Regions from separate parts of the Caldimonas sp. genome, predicted to be linked through region 1. Evidence: riboswitches for the same ligand, from Rfam matches in the RefSeq annotation. Region 1 holds a riboswitch; the other holds the start of a gene.
What was found. A riboswitch is a leader RNA that binds a small molecule or an ion and turns the genes downstream of it on or off. The one in region 1 is predicted to bind glycine.

Region 1 (7,206 bases):
GGTGTCGGGCGCGATGCGCTTTTGCCTGCTCCCGTCGGCGGCGACCTCCTCGCTGACCACGAAGCCCCCGCCCACCGAGAAATAGATGCGCGCAGCCAGCTCGGCGCCAGCGGCATCGAACGCCAGGAAGCGCATGCCGTTGGCATGGAAGGGCAGGCTCTGGCGGCGCAGGAAGACCAGGTCCTCGGCCTCGTTCAGCGCGACGCGATGGGTGCCGCCCAGCACGAGTGCGCGCTCCTGGCGGATCGCCTCCAGCATCGCAGGCACCTGGTCTACATCCACCGTGTCGGGCTCGTGGCCGGCCAAGCCCAGCAGCACGGCCTTGTCGCTGCCATGGCCCTTGCCGGTGGCGCCCAGCGAGCCGTACAACTCGCAGCGCACGCGCGTCACGGCGTCGAGCACCCCCTCATGCCGCAGCCGCTCGATGAACATCCGCGCGGCCCGCATCGGACCCACGGTGTGCGAGCTCGACGGACCGATGCCCACTTTGAAGAGGTCGAAGACCGAGACGGCCATGGGCAGGCTGCAGGAGGGATGAGATTCAGTCCTGGCAGAGCTGCCGCAGGTCGGCGGCAAAAGCATCCACCGCCTCGGCCGTGGTGTCCCAGGCGCACATCAATCGGCAGCCGCCACCGGCGATGAACTGGTAGAACTTCCAGCCCTTCGCGTACAGGCGCTCGATGACCGGGGCCGGGAGCTGGGCGAACACCGAGTTCACCTGCGGGGGGTGCAGCACCTGCACACCAGGGATATCGCGGATCGCCTCATAAAGGCGTTGCGCCATCGCATTGGCATGCCGGGCATTGCGCAGCCAGACGTCGTTTTCCAGCAGGCCCACCCAGGGAGCCGAGATGAAACGCATCTTCGAGGCCAACTGACCCGCCTGCTTCACACGGTAGGCGAAGTCCTCCGACAGCGCCCGGTCGAAGAAGACCACCGCTTCGCCGATGGGCAGGCCGTTCTTGGTGCCACCGAAGCACAGCACGTCCACGCCGGCGCGCCAGGTGATCTCGCTGGGGTGGCAGCCCAGCGCGGCCACCGCATTGGCAAAGCGCGCACCGTCCATGTGCAGCTTGAGCTTGCGCCGTTTCGCAATCGCCGAGATCGCACGCACCTCCTCCACGGTGTAGACCGTGCCCAGTTCGGTGGCTTGCGTCAGGCTCACCACCTTGGGCTTGGGGTAGTGGATGTCGCTGCGCTTGGTGACGAGCTGCTCCACCGCGTCGGGGGTGAGCTTGCCCAGCCGGGCGGAGGGGCTCTCGGCTTCGGCCACCAGCAGCTTCGAGCCGTTCGAAAAGAACTCCGGCCCGCCACACTCGTCGGTCTCGATGTGGGCCACCGGCGTGCAGATCACCGAGTGGTAGCTCTGGCACATCGCGGCCAACGCCAACGAATTGGCCGCCGTGCCGTTGAACACGAAATAGACGTCGCAATCGGTCTGGAAGAGCTCGCGGATCCTGTCGGTCGAGCGTTGGGTCCAGATGTCCTCGCCGTAGCCGGGCTGGTGACCACTGGCATTGGCCTGCATGAACCAATGCGTAGCCTCCGGGCACATTCCCGCGTAGTTGTCGCTGGCGAATTGCTGTTTCATGACGGTCTTACTGGTAGTCGCTCAAGGGCACGCAACTGCAGAACAGGTTGCGGTCGCCGTAGACGTTGTCCACCCGGCCCACCGGCGACCAGTACTTCTGCCGGCGCAAACTGGCCAGCGGGTAGGCGGCCTCTTCGCGGGTGTAGGCATGGTTCCACTCGGCCTTGAGCAGGCTCTCGGCCGTGTGCGGCGCATTCTTCAGCGGGTTGTCCTCGCGCGGCCATTCGCCGCGCTCGACTTTGGCAATCTCCTCGCGGATGGCCAGCATGGCCTCGACGAAGCGGTCCAGCTCGGCCAGCGACTCGCTCTCGGTGGGCTCAACCATCAGCGTGCCGGCCACTGGGAAGCTCAGCGTGGGCGCATGGAAGCCGTAGTCGATGAGGCGCTTGGCCACGTCCTCGGCCGTGATGCCGCTGGTTTCCTTCAGCGGACGCAGGTCCAGGATGCACTCGTGGGCCACACCACCGCCCTTGATACCCGGCACGTTGCTGCTGAAATGCAGCTCGTAAGGGCCGTCCAGGCGTGCGGCGATGTAGTTGGCGCTCAGGATGGCGGTTTCGGTGGCGGCCTTCAGGCCTTCGGCGCCCATCATGCGCACATACATCCACGAGATCGGCAGCACCGCGGCATTGCCCAGCGGGGCGGCGCTCACCGCCCCCACCTGCGAATCGCTGCCCAGGCCCGCGCTGCGGTGCGCCGGCAGGAAGGGCACGAGATCGGCCACCACGCACACCGGGCCCACACCCGGGCCGCCCCCACCGTGGGGGATGCAGAAGGTCTTGTGCAGGTTCAGATGGCTCACATCGCCGCCGAACTCGCCAGGCGCGGCCACGCCCACCAGCGCGTTCATGTTCGCGCCATCGACGTAGACGCGCCCACCATGGGCATGCACCAGCTCGCACAGCTCCTTCACGCGCGTCTCGAACACCCCATAGGTCGAGGGGTAGGTGATCATCACGCAGGCCAGGCGTTCGCTGTACTGCTCGCACTTGGCGCGCAGGTCCTCCAGATCCACATTGCCGTCGGCGTCGCACTTGGTCACCACGACCTGCATGCCTGCCATCTGGGCCGAGGCCGGGTTGGTGCCGTGGGCCGATTCGGGGATCAGGCAGATGTTGCGATGCCCCTGGCCCCGTGCCTCATGGTAGGCCTGGATGATCAGCAGCCCGGCGTATTCGCCCTGCGAGCCGGCGTTGGGCTGCAGGCTGATGCCGGCATAGCCCGTGGCCTGGCTCAGCCAGGCGCACAGTTGCTCGTTGAGCTGCGCATAGCCCTGTAGCTGGTCCTGCGGTGCAAAGGGGTGGATGTGCGCAAACTCCGGCCAGGTGATGGGGATCATCTCGCTGGTGGCGTTGAGCTTCATCGTGCACGAACCCAGCGGGATCATCGTGCGGTCCAGCGCCAAGTCCTTGTCCGACAGGCTGCGAAGGTAGCGCAGCATCTCCGTCTCGGAGTGATGGGTGTTGAAGACCGGATGAGTGAGGTAGGGGCTGGTGCGGCGCAGTGCCTCAGGGATGAGCGGGGCGACGCCCTTCTCGGCGGCGTCCCACGAGGGCAGGGGGCGGCCCTGGGCGAACACCCGCCACAGCGCTTGCACATGCTCGCGCGTGGTGGTCTCGTCCAGCGAGATGCCCACGGTGGTCGCGCTGGCGCGGCGCAGGTTCATGCCTGCGGCCACGGCAGCGGCCAGCAGGGCCTCGGTCTGCTCGCCCGTGCGCAGCTCCAGGGTGTCAAAGGCGGTGTCGTGGGTGGTGGCCCAACCCAGGCTGGCCAGGCCCTGCGCCAGCACCGCAGTGAAGCTGGCCACGCGCTGGGCAATGCGCTTGAGGCCCTGCGGGCCGTGGTAGACGGCATACATGCTGGCCACGACGGCCGGCAACACCTGTGCGGTGCAGATGTTGGACGTGGCCTTCTCGCGGCGGATGTGTTGCTCGCGCGTCTGCAGCGCCAGGCGGTAGGCCGGAGCGCCGTGGGCATCCACGCTCACGCCCACCAGGCGGCCGGGCAGCGAACGCTTGAACTCGTCGCGCGTGGCCATATAGGCGGCATGCGGCCCGCCATTGCCCATGGGCATGCCGAAGCGCTGCGTCGTGCCCACGACGATGTCGGCGCCCTGTTCGCCCGGCGGCACCAGCAGGGTCAGAGCCAGCAGGTCGGCGGCCACTATGGCCAGGGCGCCGCGGGCATGCACGGCCTCGGTCAGCGGCCGCAGGTCCAGGATGCGACCGGTGACGCCCGGGTACTGGAACAGGGCGGCGAAGCAGTCCGTCCGCCCGGCCTGCTCGGCCGGGCCGGTTACCACCGTCAGCCCGAGCGGCCGCGCGCGGGTGCGCACCACTTCCAGGGTCTGGGGCAGCACGTCGTCGGCCACGAAGAAGGTCGTGCTCTTGCTCTTGCCCACCCGGGCAGCCAGGGTCATGGCCTCGGCCGCGGCCGTGGCCTCGTCCAGCATCGAGGCATTGGCAATCGCCATGCCCGTCAGGTCGCACACCATGGTCTGGAAGTTCACCAGGGCTTCCATGCGCCCTTGCGAGATCTCGGCCTGGTAGGGCGTGTAGGCGGTGTACCAGGCGGGGTTCTCCAGCACGTTGCGCAGGATGACGCTGGGCGTGTGGGTGCCGTAATAGCCCTGACCGATGTGGCTGCGCAGCACCCGGTTGCGAGCGGCAATGGTCTTGAGTTCCTCGAGGGCGCGAGCCTCCGGTACCGGCGCAGGCAGCTCCATCGGGGCGCTGCGCACGATGCTGCGCGGCACGACGGCCTCCATCAGGGCGGCGCGGGAGGCCGCACCGATGGCCGAGAGCATCGCGCGTTCATCGGCGGCATCGATGCCGATGTGGCGGGCCACGAATTCATCGCGGGCTTCGAGGTCGCTCAAGGGGGTGAGGGCAGACATGAGCATGGCGTTGGGGCGAAGAAGGTCATTCGACGGCCGCACCTGCACAGGCAGGCTGCGGCCGTCGCTCGCAGGTCAGGCGTTCTTGACGAGTGCGTCGTAGGCCGGGGCGTCGAGCAAGGCATCGAACTCGGCCAGATCGTCCATCTTGATCTTGAAGAACCAGCCCTTGCCCAACGGGTCGGAATTGGCCAGCGACGGGTCGGCGCGCAGCGCCTCGTTCACTTCGAGGATGTGCCCACTGACCGGTGCGTAGACGTCGGCGGCAGCCTTGACCGATTCGACCACGCCGGCCACGTCGCCCTTTTTGAACTCGGCCCCCACGGCAGGCAGGTCGACGAAGACCACATCGCCCAGCGCGTCTTGGGCATGGGGCGTGATGCCAATGGTGGCGACGCCTTCGTCGCCATCGAGTTCGATCCACTCGTGGTCGGGGGTGTACTTGACGGTCATGCAGGACTCCTGGATGGAATGGAAAACGGGGTGATCAGCGGTAATAGCGGTGCGGCACGAAGGGCAGGGCCGTCACCCGCATCGGGTGGGTTTTCTCGCGCACCACGGCATGCACGATGGAGCCGGTGGCCGCATGGTTGACCGGCAGGTAACCCATCGCGATGGGCACACCCAGCGTGGGGCTTACGGTGCCGCTGGTGACGTGACCGGCGTTGTGACGGGCTGCATCGAGCAACTTGGCGCCCTCGCGCACCGGGGCTCGCTCCAGGCCGAGCAGGCCCACGCGCTTGACCAGGGCCCCCTGGGCCAGTTGCAGCTCGATCGTCTGGGCGCCGGGATAGCCGCCTGCACGGGCGCCGCCGGGCCGGCGCACCTTCTGGATCGCCCAGGCCAGCGCGGCCTGCACTGGTGTGGTCTGGGCGTCGATGTCGTGCCCGTGCAGGCACAGGCCGGCTTCCAGGCGCAAGGTGTCGCGAGCGCCCAGGCCGGCCAGCTTCACCTCGGGCTGCATCAACAGCACGCGGGCCAGGGCCTCGGCGTCCTCGGCGGCCACAGAGATCTCGAAACCGTCCTCCCCGGTGTAGCCCGAACGGGTCACGAAACAGGCCTTGCCGGCGAGCGTGAAATGATCACCCGTCATGAATCTCAGCCGCTGCACATCGGCGTTCACACGGGCCAGGGCGTCGGCGGCCAGCGGACCTTGCAGGGCCAGCAGCGCCCGGTCGGGCAGGGCCTGCACCGTGCAGCGGTGACCGATGTGGGTGTTCAGATGCACCAGGTCGGCCTGCTTGTTGGCCGCATTGACCACCAGCAGCAGATCGTTCTCCCGACGCGTGATCATCAGGTCGTCGAGGATGCCGCCGCTGGCGTTGGTGAAGAAGCCGTAGCGCTGCTTGCCCACCGGCAAGTCGATCACGTCCACCGGCACCAACGATTCCAGGGCGCGGGCGGCATCTTCTCCAACCAAGCGGATCTGGCCCATGTGGGAGACGTCGAACAGGGCTGCACTCTCGCGGCACTGCCGATGCTCGGCGATGATGCCTTCGTACTGCACCGGCATCTCATAGCCGGCAAAAGGCACCATGCGGGCGCCATACTCTTGGTGCAGGGCGTACAGGGGCGTGCGCAGCAGCGCGGGCGTCGAGACTTGGGCGGACATGGCGTTCTCCTGGGGCTGTCATGCGAGCATGCCGTCCCGAAAGCCGGTCCGGCATGTGCTGCCCTCGCTGTCCGCTTTACCTGAGAGATTGGCCGCCTGACTGTTTCAGCCGCAGCGGCTTGCCCCTTCGGTGGGCCGGATGACCATCGTCGCCCGGCCTCTCTCCAGTGAGGAACGCCTTGTCCACAAGGCGCTTGTCAGTCCTGGGTGCCTGAGCGTTCGGGCTTGGGCCCTGCGCCTTCGGCGGCCCCCGCAGGGGCTCTCTCCTGACAGATGCCAGTGTAATTCACCGGCCAAGAAAATGGCGACCCCGGGGCCGCCGAATATCCCCCGAGGCAGCGCCCGGGCGGGGGGTCACATGCCCGCGTAGTTGGGCCCGCCACCGCCTTCCGGCGTGACCCAGACGATGTTCTGCGTCGGATCCTTGATGTCGCAGGTCTTGCAGTGCACGCAGTTCTGCGCGTTGATCTGCAGGCGGTCGCTGCCGTCTTCGCCCTTGACGAATTCGTACACGCCCGCCGGGCAGTAGCGGCTCTCGGGCCCGGCAAACCGGCTCAGGTTGACCGCCACGGGCACGCTGGAGTCCTTGAGCGTCAGGTGGGCCGGCTGGTTCTCCTCGTGGTTGGTGTTGCTCACGAACACCGAGGACAGGCGGTCGAAGGTCAGCGTCCCGTCGGGTTTGGGGTAGACGATCTTCTCGCACTGGTCGGCCGGCTTGAGATAGACATGGTCGGGCTGGTCGCGGTGCAGGGTCCACGGCGGGCTGTGGATGCCGATCTTGGGCAGCAGCCACTGCTCCACCCCGGTCATCAGCTTGCCCACCAGCGGGCCCTTCTTGAACCAGTGCTTGAAGTTGCGCGACTGCTGCAGTTCCTCGTACAGCCAGCTCTTCTCGAAAGCCTCGGGGTAGGCCGTCAGCTCGTCGGCCGACCGCCCGGCCGTCACGGCGTCGAAGACGGCCTCGGCGCACAGCATGCCGCTCTTGATGGCGGCATGGCTGCCCTTGATGCGCGCCGCATTGAGGTAGCCGGCGTCGCAGCCCACCAGGGCACCGCCCGGGAACACCGTCTTGGGCAGGGCCTGGGGTGTGCCATTGTTGATGGCGCG
Region 2 (7,206 bases), on a different contig from region 1:
GGTTCTCACCGTTGAACTCGGCCGTGCCGGCCACACGGAAGCGGTCCACGCCCAGCCGGCTCGTCACGATCTTGGTCTCGTCGTCGAGCAGGCTCACCGTGGGTGCGGCGGCCTGGCTGGCCTGGTCCAGCAGGTTCACGGTGATCGAATAGCCCTTCACCGGATAGACGTTGACCCGGTCGCCGAGCTGCGCGGCCAGGGCCCGGCTGGCCACGCCGGCGCACACCACCACCGCGTCGAAACGCAGATCGTGCTCGCCGCCAGGCCCGGCCAGCGTCACGCGCACGCCGTCGTCCAGCGCCTTGAGCCGGCGCACGTCCTGGCCGTACAGGCAACGCACGCCATGGCGCTGCGCCGCCTGCGCCAGCCCGTGGGTGAACTTGTGGATGTCCCCGGTGGTGTCGCTGTCGGTGTACCAGCCGCCGAAATAGCGGCCCGCCAACGTCGGCGCGATCGCGCGGATCTCCTCGGGCGTCACGGCGCGACGCTGCAGCCCGCCGGCGGCCAGCAGAGCAGACACGCGGCGGGCATGTTCGAAACCCGAGCGGTCGCGGTAGATGTGCAAGATGCCTTCGCGCCGGTGATCAAAGTCAATGCCCTCTTCGTCGGCCCACGCATACAGGTGCTCGCGCGCGGCGATCGCCAGGCGCGCCGTCTCGATGGTGTGGCGGCGGTAGTGCGGGATGCTGGCGATGAACTGCGCAAACCAGCTCAGCTTGTGCCAGCTCGGCCGCGGGTTCACCAGCAGCGGCGCGTCGCTCTTCAGCATCCACTTCAGGCCCTTCCAGACCGTGGCGGCGTGGTTCCACACCTCGGCGTTGGAGGCCGACAACTGCCCCCCGTTGGCATAGGAGGTCTCCATCGCGGCATAGCGATGGCGCTCGAACAGGGTGACGGCCAGACCGCGGCGGGCCAGGGCATAGGCGGTGGTGACGCCGGTGATGCCACCGCCGATGACTGCAATGGAAGGCATGAGAGCTCCTCTCAGGGAAAGCCGCGCGTCGAGGATGGAGCCCGGGCTGCGCGAACCGCAGCCTGGACGCCCCCTCTGTTGCGGACCTGAGAGATTCGCGGGCGCATGGAGCTCCCGCTTGCTCCTTCGGTGCTGACCGGCGACGCGAACGGCCGGCAGCTCTTCAGAGTCGGTGGACGATGCCGGTCCTTGGGCCTGAGAGTTTCCGGGGCGGTTGCTCCTTCGGCGCCGCCTGGGCCAACACACCCCCGGCAGGCTCTCCCGACATCACCATGGCCGCCGTGGGGCAGCCATGACACCATTGTGCCTGAAGCGCTGCGCCGCGTCCCCTCCGAGCCGCTTGCCGCTTCATCGGCTAGCGGGAAACCGCTGCTCGTTGCGTTCGATTTTGCGCCGGGCCGCCTCCAGCACATCGACCTCCATCACCGTGGCCAACTGCACCAGATACAGCAGCACATCGGCCATCTCGTCGGCCACCTCGGCCTTGCTGGCCGTATCGAGGTGGCCGCTTTGCGCCTCGCTCAGCCACTGGAAATGCTCCAGCAGCTCGCCGGCCTCCACGGCCAGGGCGCAGGCCAGGTTCTTGGGCGAATGGAAGCGCTGCCAGTCACGCGCCTGGGCGAACTGCTGCAGGCGCTGGGCCAGCGCGGCCAGGGAATCCGTCATGGGCGCCTCCGGCGTCGAATCTTCACGGGAAAGGTGGCCTCGATTCTCGGACAATCCGCCCCGCGCCCGATACCGGCCCCTCGTGCCTGCCATGCTCTCCCGCCTTCGTCGACTCCTCGATCGCCTGCGCGACGCCCGCCTGGCCCAGGCGGCCGGCAGCCTGAGTTTCACGACGCTGCTGTCGCTCGTACCGTTGCTGGCCGTGGGCTTTGCATTACTGACCCAAGTGCCTGCCCTTCGGCCACTGCGTCAGACACTGGAAGCTCTGTGGCTGCCGCATCTGCTGCCACCGGACATCGCGCAGCCGGTGCTGCAACACCTCGGGCGCTTTGCCAACAACGCCCAGGCACTGAGCTGGAGCGGCTCGGCCCTGCTGCTCGTGGCCGCGCTGGCGATGATGCTCACGGTGGAGACGACGCTCAACCGCATCTGGCAGGTCCGCCAGGGGCGGCCGTGGCTCAAGCGTCTGGCACTGTATCTGCCCATGCTGGCTGCCGGGCCGCTGGTGTTGGGCGTGAGCCTGTGGGCCAGCTCACGGGCTTGGGCCCTGTCCAAAGGCCTGCTGAGCCCCTGGCCGCCGGCCGCCGAAGCGGTGTGGACGCTGGGGCCGGCCGCGCTGAGCCTTGCGATGCTGAGCTTGCTGTTCTACCTGATACCCCATGCCCCCGTGCGCCGGCGCGAGGCGCTGCTGGGCGGCCTGCTCGGCGCGGCCGCACTGGAAGCCGGCAAACAGGCCTTCGCCGCCTACGTGCTCACGCTGCCCACCTACCGCACGCTGTACGGCAGCTTTGCCGTGCTGCCGGTCTTCCTGCTGTGGATCTACTACTCCTGGGCCGTCACGCTGGCGGCGGCCGTTGTGGCCGCCCATCTCGGCGCGAGCGCCGGCGCCCGGCAGGGGCGCCACCGGCGTGCCGGGGTCTGAGTTCTCATCACGGGCGCCGGCCGACTCAGGCGCCGGAAAATCCCAGCCGGGCCGAGATCTGCTCGGCGCAGCGCTTGAGGGGCACCGCGATCCGGCCGTCCCAGGCGGAGTCGAACGAGGCCTGCGGCCCCATCGCGGTGATCGCCAGCACGATGTGCCCGTCGGCATCGAACACTGGAGCGGACAAGGCATCGATGCCCGGGATGGGCTGGCCCAGGCTGCGCGACAGGCCGTGTTCGCGCGTCTCGGCCAGGTAGGCATTGACCTGCGCGCGCGTGAGCAGGGGATGGCCGGTCGTTCCGCCTTGGCGCGAGAGATCCTCGTCGATGAGCCGCTCGACCACCTTGGGTGGCAGATAGGCCGCAAACAGGCGCCCAGTGGCGGTGTAGGTCAAGGACATGACCGTGCCGGTGCGCAGGTTCACGTGCATGGGCTGCACGGGCTCTTCCAGCCGCACGACGGTGGCCCCGAAGTTGCCCCAGACGGCCACGCCGATGCTCTGCTGGGTCTGCGCCGCCAGGGCCTCGATGAAAGGCGAGGCCTCCTTGATCGGGTCGAGCCTCTGCAGCCGCGCCAGACCCAGTTGCAGCGCCAACGGGCCCAGTTCATAGCGCCCGGCCGCATCCTGCACCACGAAGCCCAGCTTGAGGTAGCTCACCAGGTAGGGATGCGCCTTGCCCACCGTGATGCCGGCCGCTTTGGCAACCTCGCGCAGGGCCATCGGGGTCACCTGGCGCGACAAGGCAATCAGCAACTGGGTTCCGATCTCGACGGATTGGATGCCACGGCGGGGCTTTTCCATGGAGGGCGCTCCGGGTTCAGGCGAAGGACGGCGCAGTATAGGCATCAGGACTTTCCCTAGAGTTATCGGGTATCTAAGGCGATGGCGTAATTTTCGATAGGATCAGATGTGTTGACCATTATCAAATCAATGCCTAGACTTCGTCCAACACGACTTCGTCCAACACGATGCAGAGGTGAATCCCATGAACATGGCGCGGCACGAATGCGACGTCCTGGTCGTCGGCAGCGGTGCATCAGGTATGTCCGCCGCCATCACGGCGGCCGCCCGGGGCCTGGACGTACTGGTGGTCGAGAAGGAGCCGCTCTTCGGCGGCACGACCGCTCGCTCCGGTGGCTGGCTGTGGATCCCGGGCACCCGTTTGGCCACCGAGCAGGGCCTGCGCGAGCCCGAGGGCGCGGCCCGCACCTATCTGCAACACGAAGCCGCCACCCATTTCGATCCCGAGCGGGTGGACGCCTTCCTGAGGCATGGCCCCGAAGCCATCGACTTCTTCACTCGCGAGACCTGCGTCCAGTTCGACATGCCCGCGGTGTTCCCCGACTACCACGCCGAGGCCCCCGGGGGGCAGCCGGGAGGGCGCTCGATGGTCACCCGCTCCTTCGACGGGCGTGAGCTGGGGCCGCAGATCCGGCAGCTTGCCCCGCCGCTGCCCGAGCTGACCCTCTTCGGGATGATGCTGGGCTCGGGCAAGGAGATCTGGCACTTCATGCGCGTGTTCAAGTCGCTGGAGTCCTTCGTCTACGTGTGCCGGCGCCTGACCCGCCACGCGCTCGACGTGCTCGTGCACGGCCGCGGCATGACGCTCACGAACGGCAACGCGCTGGCCGGCCGGCTCGCCAAGGCCGCCATGGACCGCCACATTCCGCTGTGGCTGTCCTCACCGGCGCGTGAGCTCGTGCGCGAGGGTGGGGCCGTGGTCGGAGCGATCGTTGACCACGAGGGACGCCGCACCGAGGTGCGCACCCGCGTGGGGGTCGTGCTGGCCTGCGGCGGCTTCCCCCACGACATCGAACGCCGGCGTGCACTCTTCCCGCATGCCCCCACCGGCAGGGAACACCACACCCCGTCTCCCGAGGGCAACACCGGCGACGGATTGCGACTGGCCGAATCCGTGGGCGGTGAGGTGGACACCACGATCCCGCACGCCGCCGCCTGGGTGCCCATCTCCGTCACCCTGCGTCCCGACGGCTCGCGCGGCGTCATGCCGCATTTCATCGACCGTGCCAAGCCAGGCGTCATCGCGGTGACGCCGCAGGGCCGACGCTTCACCAACGAGGGCAATTCCTACCACGACTTCGTGCAGGACATGGTCAAGCACTGCCGCCACGGTTCACAAGTCTTCGCCTGGCTGCTGTGCGACCACCGGACCTTGCGCACCTACGGCCTCGGTTGTGTTCCGCCGTTCCCGATGCCCATCGGACGCCACCTGCGCACCGGCTACCTGCGGCGGGGTCATACCCTGGAGGAACTGGCCCATGCGATCGGCGTGGAACCGGCCACGCTGCGCGCGACGGTCGATCGGTTCAACGAACACGCCCGCCGGGGCGAGGACCCCGACTTCGGCAAGGGCAGCCGGGCCTACAACCGCTACCAGGGGGATGCACAGCACCGGCCCAACCCCTGCGTGGCGCCGCTGGAAAACGGCCCGTATTACGCCATCCGGCTGCTCATCGGCGACATCGGCACCTTCGCCGGCCTGCGCACCGACGCTCGCACACGGGTTCTGGATGCACAGCGGCGCCCCATCCCCGGGCTGTACGCCGTGGGCAATGACGCCGCCAGCATCATGGGCGGCAACTACCCGGGCGCGGGCATCACGCTTGGACCGGCGCTGACCTTCGGCTACATCGCCGGCTGCGAACTGGCCGAGGCCGCCACGCGAACTCAGGCGGTCCGGGCGGCGGCCTGAGCGGGCCACAACCGCAGGAGCTCCACCCATGCAGACTCCCTGTCTCCCGATCCCCCGGCTGCTGGAGGGCCGACTTGCGCTGGTCACCGGCGCAGGACGGGGCAATGGGCGTGCGATCGCGCTGGGCTTGGCCCGCGCCGGCGCCCGCGTGGTTGTCACCGACCTCGACGCGACCGGCGCCCGCGCCACGGCCGAGCAGATCCGGACGGATGCCGGCCAAGCCTGGCCGCATGCCCTGGACGTCACCGACCCCCACCAATGCCAGGCGCTCGCCCGGCAGGTGCGCAGCGAGGCGGGCCGCGTGGATCTGCTGGTCAACAACGCCGGAATCATCATCCGCGAGGGCACGGACACGCACCGGGCGCCGGAGAACTGGCGCCGCACGATCGACGTCAATCTGCACGGCACCTTCAACGTCACCTACGCCTGGCTGCCCGACCTGAAGGCCACTCACGGCACGATCGTCAACATCGCCTCCATCGCGGCCTACGCGGGGCAGGGCGGCAGCCTGGGCTATTCCCCGTCCAAGGGGGCCATCAAGATGTTCACGCAGTCGCTGGCGGCGGAGTTGGCGGTCCATGGCGTGCGTGTCAACGCGCTGGCCCCCGGTGTGATCGAGACGCCGATGACGGCCCCCACGCGGCAGGATCCGCAACGCCTCGAACGCTTCATGTCGCGCATCCCGATGGGACGCCTGGGCCAACCCGAGGAACTGGTCGGTCCCGTCGTCTTCCTCAGTTCCGGCCTGGCCTCCTACGTCACGGGGGTGACCCTGCCGGTCGACGGCGGCTTCCTGGCCGTCTAGGACTCGTGACCATGCCCGTTCTTTCCCCCGCGGCCGCCAAGCGGCCCCTTGCAGCCCCTCGCACCACCACCCAGAGAAGGAGACATCAATGAAGAGCCTCGATTCGGGCAGGATTCTGCTCAAGCGCATCGCCGCGGCCGCGGCCCTGGCCGCCACGGCCCTGGCCGCTCCTCTGGAGGTATCGGCCCAGGCCAAGAACTTCGACCTGCAAAGCGTCTTCGCGCTGCAGGTACCATCCATCGGTCAGAGCCCGGTCAAGTGGGCCGAGCGCGTGGCCCTGATGACCAACAACGAGGTCCGGATCAAGGTCCATGGTGCAGGCGAGTTCGTGCCCCCGTTCGAAGTCTTCGGTGCGGTCTCCAACGGTTCCATCCCGATGGGCTTCGACTGGATCGGCTACTGGGCCAACAAGATCCCGGTGGCCAACCTCGTGGGCTCCATGCCCTTCGGCCCCGATCCCGAGCTCTTCCTGGGCTGGATGTTCCGCGGTGGCGGACTGGAGATCATCCAGAAGGCCTACGACCCGCACAACGTCAAGATCATTCCCTGCCACCTAGTGGTGCCCGAGGCCGGCGGCTGGTTCAACAAGGAGATCAAGACCGTCAACGACCTCAAGGGCCTGAAGATGCGCATCGCCGGCCTGGGCGCCAAGGCGATGGAAAAGCTCGGTGCCAGCGTGCAGCTCGTTCCGGCCGGCGAGATCTTCGTCTCGCTGGAGCGAGGCCGCATCGAGGCGGCCGAGTTCTCGGCGCCGCAGCTCGACCTCGGCCTGGGTCTGCAGAAGATCGCCAAGCACTACTACTTCCCCGGCTGGCATCAGCCGGCGAGCTGGGACAGCATCATCATCAACATGGGGGTGTGGAAGTCGCTGCCGGTCCGGCACCAGAACGCCATGATCGAAGCCTGCTACGCCAACATCACCTACAACTGGTTCGACCAGATCAACGCCCAGATCGAGGCGATCGAGAAGATCGAGCAGGCCGGCGTCAAAGTGCAGCGCTTCCCCGAGCCCGTGCTGCAGGCCCTGCGCAAGGCAGCCACCGAGGTCATGCAGGAGGAGGCCGCGAAGGACCCGGTCTTCAAGGAGGCCTACCAGTCGCTGACGGCCTACGTCAAGCGCGTGGGC

Region 2: linked by a shared signal. The riboswitch ahead of ACK42S_RS02430 (D-amino acid dehydrogenase) and the one ahead of gcvT (glycine cleavage system aminomethyltransferase GcvT) in region 1 are both predicted to bind glycine.

What each region holds. Positions count from the first base shown of each region.
Region 1 is NZ_JBKBVU010000134.1:415-7,620, forward strand. Features, by position in the region: partial or broken gene ACK42S_RS12700 (L-serine ammonia-lyase) at 1-516, opposite strand, end outside; gene ACK42S_RS12705 (threonine aldolase family protein) at 542-1,591, opposite strand; gene gcvP (aminomethyl-transferring glycine dehydrogenase) at 1,599-4,493, opposite strand; gene gcvH (glycine cleavage system protein GcvH) at 4,563-4,940, opposite strand; gene gcvT (glycine cleavage system aminomethyltransferase GcvT) at 4,975-6,099, opposite strand; glycine riboswitch at 6,157-6,277, opposite strand; glycine riboswitch at 6,288-6,378, opposite strand; partial or broken gene ACK42S_RS12725 (electron transfer flavoprotein-ubiquinone oxidoreductase) at 6,454-7,206, opposite strand, start outside.
Region 2 is NZ_JBKBVU010000012.1:2,195-9,400, reverse strand. Features, by position in the region: gene ACK42S_RS02430 (D-amino acid dehydrogenase) at 1-973, opposite strand, end outside; glycine riboswitch at 1,147-1,247, opposite strand; gene ACK42S_RS02425 (nucleotide pyrophosphohydrolase) at 1,322-1,639, opposite strand; gene ACK42S_RS02420 (YihY family inner membrane protein) at 1,731-2,561, shown strand; gene ACK42S_RS02415 (IclR family transcriptional regulator) at 2,587-3,363, opposite strand; gene ACK42S_RS02410 (FAD-dependent oxidoreductase) at 3,548-5,275, shown strand; gene ACK42S_RS02405 (SDR family NAD(P)-dependent oxidoreductase) at 5,304-6,080, shown strand; gene ACK42S_RS02400 (TRAP transporter substrate-binding protein) at 6,169-7,206, shown strand, end outside.